2 regions of the Mycobacterium bulgaricum genome follow, and region 2 is predicted to be linked to the other one. Evidence: riboswitches for the same ligand, from Rfam matches in the RefSeq annotation. Region 2 holds a riboswitch; the other holds the start of a gene.
The links. A riboswitch is a leader RNA that binds a small molecule or an ion and turns the genes downstream of it on or off. The one in region 2 is predicted to bind guanidine.
Positions count from the first base shown of each region.

Region 1 (7,840 bases), 110 kb from region 2:
GACCGGGCGTGGGCCAGCGTCGCCGGACACGGCGTGTTCGGGCCGCGAATCCGCTGGCGGGCGATGATGGAACTGCTTGTCGGCGAGGGATTTCCGGTGTCCATGCCGCGAAAGAGCCTGCGCGACGGCGTGCTCACGGTGCCGTGGGAGGCCGTCGCACCCCACGGGTGAGCACCTCCGGGTCACGTCGCTTGTGCGGGCACCTTCGCCGGAACGACGTCCTTGTCTTCGAACCGGTCGGGGTCGTCGAGCACGTCGTCGAGGTCCTGAGCCACCTGGATGTCGAGCCCCCGCATGTGCGCAGGCGGCGTGGCCAGCGACACCGCCACATAGGTGAGAAGGCCTGCGGCGAACGCGATGAACGTCGGCCAGCCGTCGAACGAGGCGCCGATGACGTCGTTGGGGATGTAGAGGATGGTGTTCTCGACACCGAACATCGTCGGCGTCATCACGAACAACCCGAGCCGGACGACGAAACCGACGGCGATCGCGGCGATCGCGGCCGTGGTGGTTCCTCGTCGCCACACGAGCCCGAGGATGAACGGCACCGTCAGGCAGGCCAGCATCAGGTCGAAGGCCAGCGTCAGCAGGATCCCGGTCTGCTGGACGTAGATCGCGAACAGGATCGAGAACAGTGTCATCGGCACCATCGCGATGCGGGTGGCGCGCAGCAGCGGGTCCCGCTGGCCGGGCACGTGTACCCGTCGCACGCCACCGAGGTTGCGCACGCACACGTTCGAGATCGCCAGGATCGCTCCGTTGGCGGTGGACATCGACGCGCCGACCAGACCACACAGCACGAGCACCGTCAGCCCGACCGGGGCGTACTGGTCCAGCAGCACGAAAAGCACAGGGCCGTCGAGTTCCTCGGGCATGAACGAATGCGCGGCGAGCACCACCAGCCCGAACGGGACGCAGATCGTCACCGTGCCTGCGGCCGCGGTGAAGCACGCCTTGCGGGCAGCTTCGGGAGATTTCGCCGAGAACACCCGGGCCATGAAGTCGATGGCGACGATGTCACCGATGCCGAGCGCGATCAGCGTCGCCCAGTTGATGACCGCGCCCTGCGCAGGGTCGGAGAGCTGACCCAGTGCGAAAGGCCCTGTGCCCTCGGCAATGTCGAGTCCGTGGGTGGTCGTCATCCAGACGAACAGACCGATCGCCCCGGCGAGGATCAGGCCCATCTGGATGATCGCGGTGTACGCGTCGGCGATGAGCCCGCCCGTCCCGGTGTAGGCCACCGCGATCGCGGCGATCAGCAGCACCCCGAGCCAGTAGGGCATGCCGAGGAAGTAGTTGAACAGCAGACCGCCCGCGACCAGGTTGCCTGCGACGAGCATGCAGAACGCGATGGCCAGCAGCACGGAGGCGCCGACCTCCACCGAACGGCCGAATCGCAGCCGGTAGTAGTCGGGGAACGACGTCAGTCCCATCCGGTTCATCGGCTTGGCGAAGAAGATGCCGGTAATCGTCAGGCACAACGCCAGTCCGAGGGGCAGACAGGCGCCGGCCCAGAAGCCGAACTCGAAAGCGAGGTCGGTGTTGCCGAGCGTCGCGTTGGTGTCGACCGCCGCGCCCATCAGGGCACCACCGACGAGCCAGAAGGGCAACATGCGGCCGCCGACAAGGAAATTGGAGCTGTCGCCCTCGATCCTTCTTGACACATAGAAGCCGACGGCCACGACTGCGGCGATGCTTATCGCCACCCCGAGAAGAATCATGGTGGGGAGCCTCCCGATAGAGATGGAGTCTCCCGGGCTTTTGTCCCGCCGTGGAACGCCCGGGCTCCTATGCCGGCCGCCTGCGTCTCTCGGACCAGGCCCGGCCATGAATGCACACAGCCGGCGGAACCCTAGACGCGCCCCACCCTGGTTCTTTGGGTGGGTCTCCCCTAGGAAAGACCTGGTGTGTTTCGTGATGTCGCGCCGCGTGTAAACGGTGCGTTTCTTCCACCGCTGGACAGGAATTCACCGACGTGCCAACAATGACGTCAGGCGCCGTGACATCACCGCGCCCCGGACGAGGTGCGTCGTACCCGGTCAGCGACAAGACGGCGCGTTGAGGAGAACTCATGTCCGAGCCGTCCGGTTTTCCGGCCCCCGACCCGTCCCTGCCGAACGCCGAAGGCGCCTGGGCCCAACAGGTCGAGGCCAACCTCGGTGACCGTCGCCTGCGCGAGGAGATCGACCGCGGCCTGAGCTACGGCCTCGAGGCCGCCCCGACCATCAACGACAGGACGATCTCGACGTTCGTCCGCGGCGAGAAGCCCCACTTCGCCGGCGAGCGCGGCACGTTCCTCAAATGTCCGTTCATCGAAGACGTGAACGAGGTCGACGACGCCGAGGTCGCGATCTTCGGTGTCCCGCTGGATGCCGGCGCGACCTACCGGCCCGGTACCCGATTCGGCCCGCAGGGCATCCGACGGTCCACCAACCTGTTCGGCACCTACAACTACGAGTCCGGTGTCGATCTGCGCGAGCAGCTGAACATGGTCGACATCGGCGACGTGTTCACGATCCCCGGCAATCTGGAGAAGTCGTTCGACCAGATCAGCACCGCGATGGCTCACGTCGCGCAAAAGGGCGTCATGCCGATCGTGCTGGGCGGCGACCACTCGATCGGCTTCCCCACCATCCGCGGTCTGGCGCCGTACATGGACGGCAACATCGGCATCATCCACTTCGACCGGCACGTCGACACACAGGAGACCGACCTCGACGAGCGGATGCACACCACACCGTGGTTCCACGCCACCAACATCAAGAACGCACCCGCGACCAACCTGGTGCAGATCGGCATCGGGGGCTGGCAGAGCCCGCGCGAGGGCGTGAAGGTGGGTCGCGAACGCAAGTCGACGGTCATCACGGTCGGCGACGTCGAAAGGGTCGGGATCGAGAAGATCGCGGAGACGGCACTTGAGATCGCTTGGAAGGGCGCCAAAGCCGTGTACCTGTCGTTCGACATCGACGTCATCGACGCCGGTTTCGTGCCGGGCACCGGCTGGCCCGAACCGGGTGGCCTGCTGCCGCGCGAGGCGCTGAACCTGGTGAAGATGATCTCCGAGCCCGGCCTGGCCGGCATCGAGGTCGTCGAATGCTCGCCGCCCTACGACTGGGCCGAGCAGACCGCCCTGATGAGTTCGCGAGTGATTCTCGACAGCCTCGCGGCACAGGTGCGGTCGGGCAAGCTCGGCAAGAAGGCCGCCAAGGCGAACCGGCCTGCCTGGGGCCCGTAACCGCAGGTGTAAAAACCGCACGTCGCGGCGTGTTTGACGGCACACCCCGAAAAGTCGCATCTGGGATGCGCAATTAGTAGCTTCAAGTCATGCAGCTCACCCGATTCACCGATCTGGGACTGCGGGCGATGATGTTGCTGGCCGCAGGCGAGAACGACGAACAGCGGGTCACCACCCGCCAGATCGCCGCCGGCGCAGGCGCTTCCGAGCACCACATCGCCAAGGCGGTGTCCCGGCTCGTCGACCTCGGACTGGTCCACGCCCGCCGCGGACGCGTCGGTGGGCTCGCGCTGACCGATGCCGGCCGCACAGCGTCCATCGGTTGGCTGGTGCGCGAACTCGAGGGCGACCGCGAGGTCATCGACTGTCAGGGGCAGGGCACGTGCCCGCTGATTGCCGGCTGCCGGCTGCGCCGCGCGCTGGCCGAGGCCAAAGAGGCGTTCTACGCCGAACTCGATCGCCACACCATCGCAGATTTGGTGCGCAGCTCTGCGCTTCCACTCCTTCAGATATCACCACCAGAAAGGATCAGTCGATGAACGCCATCACCACCCGCGAGGGCCTGACACAGGATCAGGCCGAGATCATCTCGGCGACACTGCCGTTGGTGGGTGCGCACATCGACGAGATCACCACCGAGTTCTACCGCCGGATGTTCGAGGCTCACCCCGAGCTGTTGCGCAACCTGTTCAATCGCGGCAACCAGGCCCAGGGCGCACAGCAGCGGGCGCTGGCCGCGGCCGTCGCCACCTTTGCGACCCACCTGGTCGATCCGGACCTGCCGCACCCCGCCGATCTGCTGTCGCGGATCGGGCACAAACACGCGTCGCTGGGAGTCACCGCCGACCAGTACCCGATCGTCCACGAGCACCTGTTCGCCGCGATCGTCGAAATCCTGGGCGCCGATACCGTCACCGAGGACGTCGCCACCGCGTGGGACAGGGTGTACTGGATCATGGCGGACACGCTGATCGCGCTCGAACGCGACCTCTACGCCGACGCCGGGACCGCCGACGGTGACGTCTACCGGCGCCTGCGCGTCTCCCGTCGGGTCGACGACCCCTCGGGTGCGGTGCTGGTGACAGTGGCAGGCGCCGCTGATCCGAAAGGCACCCCCGGACAATATGTTTCGGTGGGTGTGACCCTGCCGGACGGAGCCCGTCAGCTACGGCAGTACAGCTTGGTGAACGCGCCCGGGGCGGACCTGACCTTCGCGGTGAAGCCGGCAGGAGAGGTGTCGGAGTGGATCCGCACGAACCTGCGCGTCGGCGATCTGCTCGACGTCACCGTCCCGTTCGGCGACCTGCCCACACCGGGTCCGCAGGTGCCGGTGGTGCTGGTGTCCGCCGGCATCGGCATCACCCCGATGATCAGCTTCCTGGAGTATCTGGCTGCGACAGCGCCCGAGACGCCGGTGCTGGCACTGCACGCCGACCGGTCCGACACCGCCCACCCGCTGCGGGAGCGCCAGCGTGAACTCGTCGACACGCTGCCCAACGCGTCGCTGACCATCTGGTACGAGGACGGACTCACCGCCGGTGATCCCCGGGTGCACGCCGGCCGCATGTGCCTCGACGGTCTCGACATCCCGCAGGACGCGCACGTCTACGTCTGTGGCGCGGACGGCTTCGTGCAGGCGGTGCGTCCGCAACTGATCGGACGGGGGCTCCCCGCCGACCGTGTGCACTGCGAGCTGTTCTCGCCCAACGACTGGCTCCTCGGATAGCGATCTAGGCTGGCAGCCATGCGTATCGCGCTGGCTCAGATCCGCAGCAGTACCGATCCGACGGTGAACCTCGGTCTGGTCGAGGACTACACCAGGCAGGCCGCCGAAGCGGGTGCGTCGCTCGTACTCTTCCCGGAGGCGACGATGGTCCGCTTCGGCGTTCCGCTCGGCGGTGTCGCCGAACCGTTCGACGGCCCCTGGGCGACGGCGGTGCGCGACATCGCGGCGCGAGCGGGCATCGTGGTGGTCGCGGGCATGTTCGTCCCCTCGGACGACGGGCGCGCCTTCAACACGCTGATCGCCACGGGCCCCGGGGTGGAGGCCCGCTACGACAAGATCCACCTCTACGACGCCTTCGGGTTCACCGAGTCCAAGACGGTGGCCGCAGGCCAGGAACCCGTGGTCATCACCGTCGATGGTGTGAAGGTCGGGCTGACGCTCTGCTATGACATCCGTTTTCCGGAGCTGTACGTCGAGCTGGCCGAGCAGGGTGCCGAGTTGATCACCGCGCACGCCTCCTGGGGGACGGGCCCCGGCAAGCTCGACCAGTGGACGCTGCTGGCCAGGGCGCGCGCGATCGACACCAACAGCGTCGTCGCCGCCGTCGGCCAGGCCTATCCCGGCGATGAGGTCGCTGCGCTCGGCCCCACCGGCGTGGGCGGTAGCGTCGTCGCGTCTGCCCTCGGTGAAGTCCTGGTCGCCGCCGGTGAGGATCCCGAACTTCTGGTGTGCGATGTCGACCTGGATGCGGCGCGCAAGGCTCGCAAGACCGTTGCGGTGATGCAGAACCGCTCAGGAGCAGCTCAACCCCGTAGGGCACAATCGCTGGGGTGAGTGATCCCTGGGCCCCTCCGCCGCAACCGCCCGGCCCTGCGCCGGGGCAGTTCCCGCAGGACCCCGGCTACCGGCCGGCCCCCGCCGAGGAAGACGCGTCAGCCGGAGCGAAGCTGAAGCGGATCTTCAGCGACCCGATCTCGATCGTGCTCGTCGTGGTCATCGTGCTGGCGCTGGTGTTCGCCGGCCTGCTGGGCGGCGAACTCTACGCGCGCAACCGCGCCGACACCGTTGTCGCCGGCACCGTGGAGTGCGTGGTCCAGGACGACGCGACGGCCTCCTTCGGGGTGATGCCGCCGTTCCTCCTTCAGCACATGTCGGGTCACTACACGAACATCCGGATCGAGACGGCGGGCAATCAGATCCGCGACGCCAAGGGCATGAAGGTCGACCTCGAGATCGACGACGTCCGCATCGAGGACACCGCGACGTCCAGTGGCTCCATCGGCTCGCTGGTCGCCAACATCAGCTGGAGTGCCGAAGGCATCAAAGAGACGATTCAGGGTGCCATTCCGCTGGTGGGCAGTTTCGTCAACGGCGTCACCACCAATGCCGACGACGGCACCATCGAACTCGAAGGTGCGCTCGGCAGCATCACCGCGAAGCCCGAGGTCGTCAACGGCGGTCTCTCGCTGCAGGTGCAGCAGGTCACCGGGCTCGGCTTCACCCTGCCGCGGGAAGCGGTGCAGCCTGCGCTGGACGCATTCACCGCAGAGCTGACCCAGGACTACCCGATGGACATCAAGGCGGATTCGGTCGAGGTCACCGACAGCGGTGTGGTGAGCCGGTTCTCGACACAGAACGCGACGATCCCGAAGGGCGAGCAGGACCCCTGCTTCGCGACTCTCTAGGCGCCGAGACCGTCGAGCACCGCGCGCGTGCCGGACAGTCCCAGCCGCGTGGCGCCGGCGTCGAGCATTGCGACTGCGTCTGCGGCGGAACGGATTCCGCCGCTGGCCTTGACGCCGAGGCGGCCGTCAACGGTGCCTGCCATCAAATCGACCGCGTGGGGTGACGCACCGCCGCTGGGGTGAAAACCCGTGGAGGTCTTGACGAAGTCCGCGCCCGCAGCCTCGGCGACCCGGCAGACATCGACAAGAATCGGCGGGCCACTGAACTGCAGCAGCGCCGCTGATTCCACGATCACCTTGAGCACCGTCTGCGGGGCGGCCTGCCGCACGGCGGCGATGTCGGCACCCACAGCGTCGAGTTCGCCGGCGAGTGCGGCACCGACGTCGATGACCATGTCGATCTCGGTGGCGCCCCGCTGCGCGGCAAGCCTGGCCTCCTCGGCCTTCACCGCCGAAAAATGTTTACCCGACGGGAATCCGACGACGGACGCGATGACGAGCCTGTTCTCGCTGAGCGCGGCGGCAGCCGCGACCATCGTCGGGGACACGCACACCGCGTACACGTCGAGTTCGATCGCATCCTTGAGCAACAGAGCGATATCGGCCTCGGTCGCCTCGGGTTTGAGCAGCGTGTGGTCGACCAGCGCGGCCACCTGGGCGCGCGTGTAGGAGCCCATCAGAAGGGCTCTTCGGTGCCGCCCGGATTGCAGCGGGTGGCGATCATCTCGTTGTAGTCGACCTCGGGACGCCACGGCTCCAGGTTCCAGCTCACCTTGCCTGGCTCCACGAACTCCGCGAAGTTCCAGTGGCACATAAACTGTTCTTCCATGCCCGGGATCGCGGCGTCCGGCGACAGCGCGAGCACCTCTTGCCATGCCAGCGCCGCCATCGGTTCCGTGCCTGCGTGTCCCGCGGAGGCGCGCGCCGACGGGGTCGGATACACGCGCAGGCTCGAAAGATCGCCCCACTTCGACCATTCGACGTGGTCGACGTAGGGCGGGCCGGTCGGGCTCGCCGATGCCGCGGGCGCCAACGCGAGGGCGCTCGCCACAGCAGCCAGGATCAGGGTGACGCGCACTAGCGCGACTTCCCTTGGATCTCCAGGATCTTGGGCCGGACGTCGACGAGGTAGACACCTGCCGCGACGGCGGCGATCGCGACGCCGGTGATGCCGAGCACGAGGGCCAGCAGCGT
Region 1 is NZ_JBGGKV020000002.1:796,895-804,734, forward strand. It holds gene ACAG24_RS10475 (class I SAM-dependent methyltransferase) at 1-171, shown strand, start outside; gene ACAG24_RS10480 (high affinity choline transporter 1) at 183-1,721, opposite strand; guanidine-I (ykkC/yxkD leader) riboswitch at 1,749-1,867, opposite strand; guanidine-III (ykkC-III) riboswitch at 1,994-2,060, shown strand; gene ACAG24_RS10485 (agmatinase family protein) at 2,072-3,235, shown strand; gene ACAG24_RS10490 (RrF2 family transcriptional regulator) at 3,325-3,774, shown strand; gene ACAG24_RS10495 (globin domain-containing protein) at 3,771-4,961, shown strand; gene ACAG24_RS10500 (carbon-nitrogen hydrolase family protein) at 4,980-5,795, shown strand; gene ACAG24_RS10505 (LmeA family phospholipid-binding protein) at 5,792-6,646, shown strand; gene deoC (deoxyribose-phosphate aldolase) at 6,643-7,323, opposite strand; gene ACAG24_RS10515 (DUF2599 domain-containing protein) at 7,323-7,724, opposite strand; gene ACAG24_RS10520 (DUF2516 family protein) at 7,724-7,840, opposite strand, start outside.
Region 1: linked by a shared signal. The riboswitch ahead of ACAG24_RS10485 (agmatinase family protein) and the one ahead of ACAG24_RS09925 (DMT family transporter) in region 2 are both predicted to bind guanidine.

Region 2 (7,840 bases):
GCTGGCCGGGGCGATTCTCAAGGGCGCCAACAGGACGTTCCTCGTGCCCGCGGTGCTGGCCAAGGTGCTGGAGGCCGGCGAGGACGCCGTCAAGCTGTTCGGCTCGCTCAAGACGTTCGCCTACGGCGCGTCTCCGATGCCGCTGCCGCTGCTACGTGCCGCGCTGAAGGCCTGGCCGAACACCGATTTCATGCAGGCCTACGGGCTGACCGAACTCTGTGGCGTCATCAGCCATCTGCTCCCCGAGGCACACCGCGATCCCGGAAAAGAGGAGCGGCTCTCCAGCGCGGGCACGCTCGTTCCCAACGCCGAGGTCCGCGTCGTGGACCCTGACACCCTCGAAGATGTGGCCGAAGGTCAGCAGGGCGAATTGTGGTTCCGCTCACCGCAATTGATGAAGGGCTATCACAACCGGCCGGACGCGACCGCCGAGGCCATCACCGAGGACGGCTGGTTCCGCACCGGCGACATCGGCCGGGTGGACGACGGTGGTTACATCTTCGTCGAGGACCGGCTCAAGGACATGATCATCTCGGGCGGCGAGAACATCTATTCCATCGAGGTGGAGCGCGTGCTCGCCGAGCACGACGCCGTCGTGGAGGTCGCCGTCATCGGTGTGCCCGACGAGAAGTGGGGCGAGGTCGTCAAGGCTGTGGTGGTGATCGAGGGTGAGGCGTCCGAATCCGAACTCATCGCCTTCGCCAGGGAGCGCCTGGCCGCCTACAAATGTCCGAAATCGGTCGACATCACCGATGAGCTGCCACGCAATCCCACCGGCAAGATCTTGAAAAAGGAGCTGCGCAAACCTCATTGGGAGGGACGCGACCGCGCGACGGTCTGATCCGGTCCCCGCGACGCACGCGTCCTGACGGTAGCCGTCAGGGCGCGTGTTTTTTGCGCCGGAGACCCTCGTCACCATCTGTTTCCGGGGCATGACGACTCTGGAACTCGTGTGTAACGTGGCTGGTGTGGCGCCCGATCCCGGGTGCCGGCGGACGAGGGAGCAGTACCCGCACGGACAAGACTGACTCGCAGGAGGGTCTTGTGGCGTGGCTGGTTCTCGTCCTCAGCGGCTTCCTCGAGGCGGTCTGGGCGACAGCGCTCGGAATGTCGGACAACTTCAAGCGGTGGCGGCCCACCGTCGCGTTCGCGGTCGCGATGCCCGCCAGCTTGGCGGGGTTGGCGTACTCGATGACCTCCCTGCCGACCGGTACGGCGTACGCCGTCTGGGTCGGCATCGGAGCGACGCTGACCGTCGTGTGGGCGATCGCCACGAAGAAGGAAGCCGCCTCCACGGCAAGGGTTCTGCTGCTGTGCCTGTTGGTGGGAAGCGTCGTCGGGCTGAAAGTGGTGAGCTGATCATGGCGTGGTTCGTTCTGATCGTCAGCGCGGTTCTCGAAGCGGTGTGGGCGACAGCGCTCGGCAAGACGGACGGCTTCACCGCCCCCGTCGCCACGGCGGTGTTCCTCGTCGCGTTGCTGGGCAGCATGGGCGGACTCGGCTGGGCCGCCAAGCACATCCCGATCGGCACGGCATATGCGGTGTGGACAGGTCTCGGTGCCGCACTGACCGTCGGCTACGCGATGCTCAGCGGAGACGAGGGCGCGACGCTGGGCAAGGCGGTGTTCCTGACCGGGATCATCGCCGCCGTCGCCGGACTCAAAGTGCTTCCGAAGGCCCCCCAACGCGAGACCGTGCCGCGCTGACGCACGATGGTGGTGTGGTCGCACTCGCCGACGTTCTGGAACGATTGCATGTCGTCGCGCTGCCGATGCGGGTCCGTTTCCGGGGCATCACCACCCGCGAGGTGGCGCTGATCGAAGGCCCCGCCGGCTGGGGTGAGTTCGGCGCATTCGTCGAATACGAGCCGCCCGAGGCGGCGCACTGGCTCGCCTCGGGCATCGCCGCCGCCTACCGTCCGCTTCCCGCCGTGGTCCGGTCCCGCATCCCGATCAACGCCACCGTTCCCGCCGTCGCCGCCGGCGACGTGCCCGGCGTGCTCGCACGGTTCCCCGGTGCGCGGACGGCGAAGGTGAAGGTGGCCGAGCCGGGGCAGACGCTGGCCGACGACGTGGCGCGCGTCGAGGCCGTCCGCGCCGCCGGGCTGACGGTCCGCGTCGACGCCAACGGCGGATGGAGCGTCGATGACGCGGTCGCCGCGGCCCGGGCGCTCAGCGCGGGCGGGCCGCTCGAATACCTCGAGCAACCCTGCCGCACGGTCGCCGAGCTGGCGGAGGTGCGCCGCCGTGTCGACGTCCCCGTCGCGGCCGATGAGAGCATCCGCAAGGCCGAAGACCCGCTGCACGTCGTGCGCTCCGGTGCCGCCGATGTCGCGGTGCTGAAGGTGGCGCCGCTGGGTGGAGTGCAGGCCATGCTCGCCATCGCCGCGCAGATCGACATCCCGGTCGTGGTGTCCAGCGCTCTCGACACCGCGGTCGGTATCGGCGGGGGATTGGTCGCCGCGGGGTGTCTGCCCACGCTCGAGCACGCTTGCGGCCTCGGGACGGGCAGCCTGTTCGTCGAGGACGTCTCTTCTCCGCTGAGCGCGGTCGATGGCTATCTGCCTGCGGAAACGGTCAGGCCGGACCCCGCGCGGGTCTCGGCTTTGGCGGCGCAGGCAGATCGCAGGCAGTGGTGGATCGACCGTGTGCGCACCTGTTTCCCACTGGTGTCCTGATCTGTGGGGTCCGTGACCTAGACGCCATCGCGTCGGCCGCCAACACTGAACACATGGTGCGCACGGTGCTCATCGCCGGCTTCGCGGGCGTGCAGGCCCTCGACATGGTCGGACCGTTCGAGGTGTTCACCGGTGCGTCGCTGTTCCTGTCCGGCCGCGACGTCGACGGATACGCCGTCCGTGTCGTCTCGGTCGGCGGGCAGCCCGTCGGCACGGGGACCGGGCTGACCTTCGCCGCCGAGCCACTGCCCGATCCCGGCGACGAGATCGACACCGTCGTGCTGCCCGGCGGTTTCGGCACCGAACAGGCCCGCAAAGACGATGCGCTGATCGACTGGATCAAAGCCGTCGCCCCGAGCGCCCGGCGAGTGGTCAGTGTGTGCAGTGGTGCGGTGCTGGCAGCGCAGGCGGGACTGCTCGATGGGTGCGTGGCCACCACGCACTGGGCCTACGCCGAGCAGATTGCCGCCGAATTCCCCTTGGTCACCTTCGATCCCGACCCGATCTTCCTCCGCAGTTCGGACAAGGTGTGGACCGCCGCTGGCGTCACCGCCGGTATCGACCTCGCGCTCGCGCTCGTCGAGGACGATCACGGCACGGAGGTAGCGCAGACCGTCGCCCGCTACCTCGTGCTGTATCTGCGCAGACCCGGCGGGCAGACCCAGTTCGCGGCGCCGGTGTGGATGCCGCGTGCCCGGCGCACCCCGATCCGCGACGTCCAGGAGGCCATCGAGTCCGAACCCGGTCGTGGGCACAGCATTCCCGAGCTGGCGCGCCGCGCTGCGATGAGCCCCCGTCATTTCACGCGCGTCTTCACCGACGAGGTCGGGGAAGCTCCCGGCGCCTACGTCGAGCGCGTCCGCACCGAAGCGGCCCGCCGTCAGCTGGAGGAGACCGACGACACCGTTACGGTGATCGCCGCGCGCTGCGGGTTCGGCTCGGCAGAGACGTTGCGCCGCAACTTCGTTCGCCGGCTCGGGGTCTCGCCCGACCAATACCGCAAGACATTCGCCTGACACCGAAGGAGATTCACCATGCAGGTCGCCATCATGCTCTACCCGGGTTTCACCGCGCTCGACTTCATCGGACCGTATGAGAGCCTGCGCTGGCTGCCCGACACCGAGGTGCGGTTCGTGTGGCACGAACCCGGCCCGATCGCCGCGGATTCGCACGTGCTGCTCGTCGGGGCCACGCACTCGTTCGACGAAACCCCCGCGCCCGACCTGATTCTGATCCCTGGCGGGTTCGCCACCATGGAGCACGCCCGCGATGAGTTGGTCCTCGACTGGGTGCGCCGGGCACACCAGACGGCGACATGGACGACGTCGGTGTGCTCGGGCTCGGTGATCCTCGCCGCCGCGGGGGTGCTGGACGGCAAGCGTGCGACGTCGCACTGGGCGGCGCTGCCGGTGCTCAAGACCCTCGGCGCGCAGCCGGTGGGCGATCAGCGCATCGTTGAGGCCGACGGCAAGACCGTGACCGCGGCCGGGGTGTCGGCGGGCATCGACCTGGGGCTGTGGCTGGCGGGTCGCATCGGCGGGGAAGCCAAGGCCAAGGCCATTCAGCTGTCGATGGAGTACGACCCGCAGCCGCCGTTCGATTCCGGGCACATGTCGAAGGCGTCGGCGAGCACCAAAGCTCTCGCCACCGCGCTGATGGGCAAGGAGATGGCCAGCCCCACCACGCTGGCCGCCTCGACCGGCCTGCTCTGGGACGCCGCCCTCAAGCGAATTCGGCGTGGTAATCGTCGCTCAGCGGCGAAAATCACGCCGTAATCGCCGCACGGATCAGGGCTACAACCCGTTCGGGATGCTCGGTGAGGTCGAGCCACGTGAAGCGCAGCACCTTCCAGCGCAACATGACGATGTCGTTCTGTCGCGTGCGGTCGATCTGGAACTCGTCGGCGCCGCTGTGGAACGCGAACCCGTCGACCTCGATCGCCACCTTCTGCACAGGGAAACCCACGTCGACGCGATAGCCACCGACTCGATAGTTGGCTTTCCAGCCATCGATACGGGCCTCGCGCAACAGAGCGTGTAGAAGTCGCTCAGCTACGGACTGGGCCCCGTCATCGGAAGCTTGGAGCAGTCTCCTGGCTCTCGGGGAACCATACCTTCCCTTGTGCTGCAGGTGGATTCGCCACAGCGCGCGCAGTTCGACAACCCTTCTCTGCAGAGCGGCATCCATCAGCTTTGCGCCTCCGCCGTACCTGGCTGCCGCCTCGACGACGGTCAACGGAAGATTGGTCACTCGCATCCCTCTGATCTCGACGATGTCTGCGCTCGGGATGTCTCGTCGCCGCGGTTTACACCCGGGGCGACGTCGGCCGTTGCTGCCTCGCGGGATCGTCACCTCTACCGTGTCGGGGGCGAACTGCGTCAATCCATGCCACCACGCTGCCGACAGGCCACTCGCCGCGCCGTATGGCCCATAACTCCAGACCGCGGCGCGTATGCGTGCGGCGTCGGTGTACGGCCGGTCGTCGGCGAAGTAGACCCCCTGAAATCTCCGGACCCAATGGCCTGACTGGAGACGGCGCCGAACTGCCGAGTGGCTCAGCCCGGCAGCACGCGCTTGGGCGAGCGTGATGACGCCGTCGTGGCGCTTCAGATATGCGTCCAACATGTTCTTCGGACGCTGCGGGCGGTCTGCCGGTTCCGTACCGCGCGATTTCGGCGTGAAAATCGTCGCTCAGCGGCGAGAATCACGCCGAAATCCCCGTGAAGTAGCGTCGTCGGGGTGAATTTGGCATTCGATGACCGCGGGACCGGCGACCCGGTGCTCTTCATCGCAGGTCGCGGCGGGGCCGGGCGCACCTGGCATCTACACCAGGTACCGGTCTTCGCCCGGGCCGGTTACCGATGTGTGACGTTCGACAACCGGGGGATCGGCGCCACCGAGAACGCCGAGGGCTTCACCACCGAGACGATGGTCGGCGACACCGCCGCGCTGATCGAGCAGCTGGGCCTTGCCCCGGTGCGGGTGGTCGGTATCTCCATGGGCTCCTACATCGCCCAGGAGCTGATGGTCGCGCGCCCCGAACTGGTGCGCTCGGCGGTGCTGATGGCCACCCGCGGCCGCCACGACCGCACCAGGGACTTCTTCTGGAAGGGCGAACGCGCGCTCGCCGACGCCGGGGTCTCGCTGCCTGCCGAGTTCGACGCGAAAGTTCGTCTCTTGGAGAGCTTTTCGCCGAAAACTCTGAACGACGACAACACGGTGCGCGACTGGATCGACATGTTCACGATGTGGCCGCAGAAGCCGACACCGGGCATCCGCACCCACCTCACCATCGCGCCGCTGGAGAACAGGCTGGCCGCCTACCAGAACGTGACGATCCCGTCGCTGGTGATCGGCTTCGCCGACGACGTCGTGCTGCCGTCGCACCTCGGCCGCGAGGTCGCCAACGCGCTGCCCAACGGGCGGTTCCTGGAGATCCCCGACACCGGTCACCTCGGCTTCATCGAAAAGCCAGAGGTCGTCAACACCGCGATCCTCAATTTCTTCGCCGATACCCTGTAATGGTGAATCCCTCGACGGCGCAGGCCCGCGTGGTCGTGGACGAACTTGTCCGCGGCGGCGTCCGAGACGTCGTTCTGTGCCCTGGGTCGCGCAACGCCCCGCTGGCCTTCGCGCTGCACGACGCCGACCGCGCGGGCAGGCTGCGGCTGCACGTCCGTATCGACGAGCGCACCGCCGGCTTCCTGGCCATCGGGCTCGCCGTCGCCGAACGCGCCCCGGTGTGCGTGGCGATGACGTCGGGAACCGCTGTCGCCAACCTCGGGCCCGCCGTCGTCGAGGCCAACTACGCCCGAGTGCCGCTGATCGTGCTGTCGGCGAACCGGCCCTACGAACTGCTCGGCACCGGCGCGAACCAGACTTTCGAACAGCTCGGCTACTTCGGTACGCAGGTGCGCGCGATGATCAGCGTCGGGCTGGCCGAGGAGAATGCCGAGTCAGAGTCGTCGAATGCGCAGTGGCGGTCGGCGACGTGCCGAGTGTTGGCCGCCGCGATCGGTTCTCGCTCGGCAAACGCGGGCCCGGTGCAGTTCGACATCCCGCTGCGGGAGCCGCTGGTCCCCGACGTCGCGGAGCCGGGCAGGCCCTACGCTCCCGACGGTCGTCCCGACGGAAAGCCGTGGACCTACACCCCGCCGGTGACGTTCGATCAACCGCTCGACATCGATCTGAGCCCGGACACGGTGGTCATCGCCGGACACGGCGCGGGCGTCCATCCGAATCTGGCACACCTGCCGACCGTCGCCGAACCGACGGCGCCGTATGCACAGACGCCCCTACATCCCTTGGCGCTCAGGATTCTTCGGCCCAAGCAGGTCATCATGCTCGGCCGTCCCACGCTGCACCGCTCGGTCTCCGCGCTGCTCGCCGATGCCGCTGTTCCGGTCTTTGCGCTGACCACCGGTCCGCGCTGGCCGGATGTCTCGGGCAACTCGTTGGCGACGGGTACCCGCGCCGTTCTCGGGGGCGAGCCGTCCCAGGAATGGTTGAGCCGCTGCGCCGACGCGAACCGACGGGCGGTCGACGCGGTCCGTGGACAGCTGCGCTCCCACCCTCTGACGACGGGCCTGCACGTCGCCGCGGCCGTCGCCGACTCGGTGCGCTCCGGCGACCAGCTGGTGCTCGGGGCGTCGAACCCGGTCCGCGACATCGCGCTGGTCGGCTTCAACACCGAAGGCGTCAAGGTCCGCTCCAACCGAGGGGTGGCCGGCATCGACGGCACGGTGTCGACCGCGATCGGTGCGGCGCTCGCGCACGAGCGCGCCACCGGCGGGCGCACCGTCGCGCTGATCGGCGACCTGACCTTTGTGCACGACAGCTCGGGACTGCTGGTCGGCCCGACCGAGCCGACGCCGAGCAAGCTGACGATCGTCGTCTCCAACGACAACGGCGGCGGAATCTTCGAACTGCTGGAGCAGGGGGACCCGCGCTTCTCCGACGTGTCGTCGCGCATCTTCGGTACCCCGCACGACGTCGACGTGGGTGCGCTGTGCCGCGCCTACCACGTGGAAAGCCGCCAGATCGAGACCGGCCAGCTGGCCGAGGCTCTCGACGAGGACTTCGACGGCATGCGGGTGCTCGAGGTCAAGGCGGACAGGTCGTCGTTGCGCGCGCTGCATGCGTCGATCAAGGCGGAGTTGTGAC
Region 2 is NZ_JBGGKV020000002.1:688,486-696,325, reverse strand. It holds gene ACAG24_RS09930 (long-chain-fatty-acid--CoA ligase) at 1-841, shown strand, start outside; guanidine-III (ykkC-III) riboswitch at 969-1,034, shown strand; gene ACAG24_RS09925 (DMT family transporter) at 1,045-1,359, shown strand; gene ACAG24_RS09920 (DMT family transporter) at 1,362-1,706, shown strand; gene ACAG24_RS09915 (o-succinylbenzoate synthase) at 1,721-2,677, shown strand; gene ACAG24_RS09910 (GlxA family transcriptional regulator) at 2,731-3,693, shown strand; gene ACAG24_RS09905 (DJ-1/PfpI family protein) at 3,712-4,452, shown strand; gene ACAG24_RS09900 (PDDEXK-like endonuclease domain-containing protein) at 4,442-5,302, opposite strand; gene ACAG24_RS09895 (alpha/beta fold hydrolase) at 5,417-6,199, shown strand; gene menD (2-succinyl-5-enolpyruvyl-6-hydroxy-3-cyclohexene-1-carboxylic-acid synthase) at 6,202-7,839, shown strand; gene ACAG24_RS09885 (DUF3592 domain-containing protein) at 7,836-7,840, shown strand, end outside.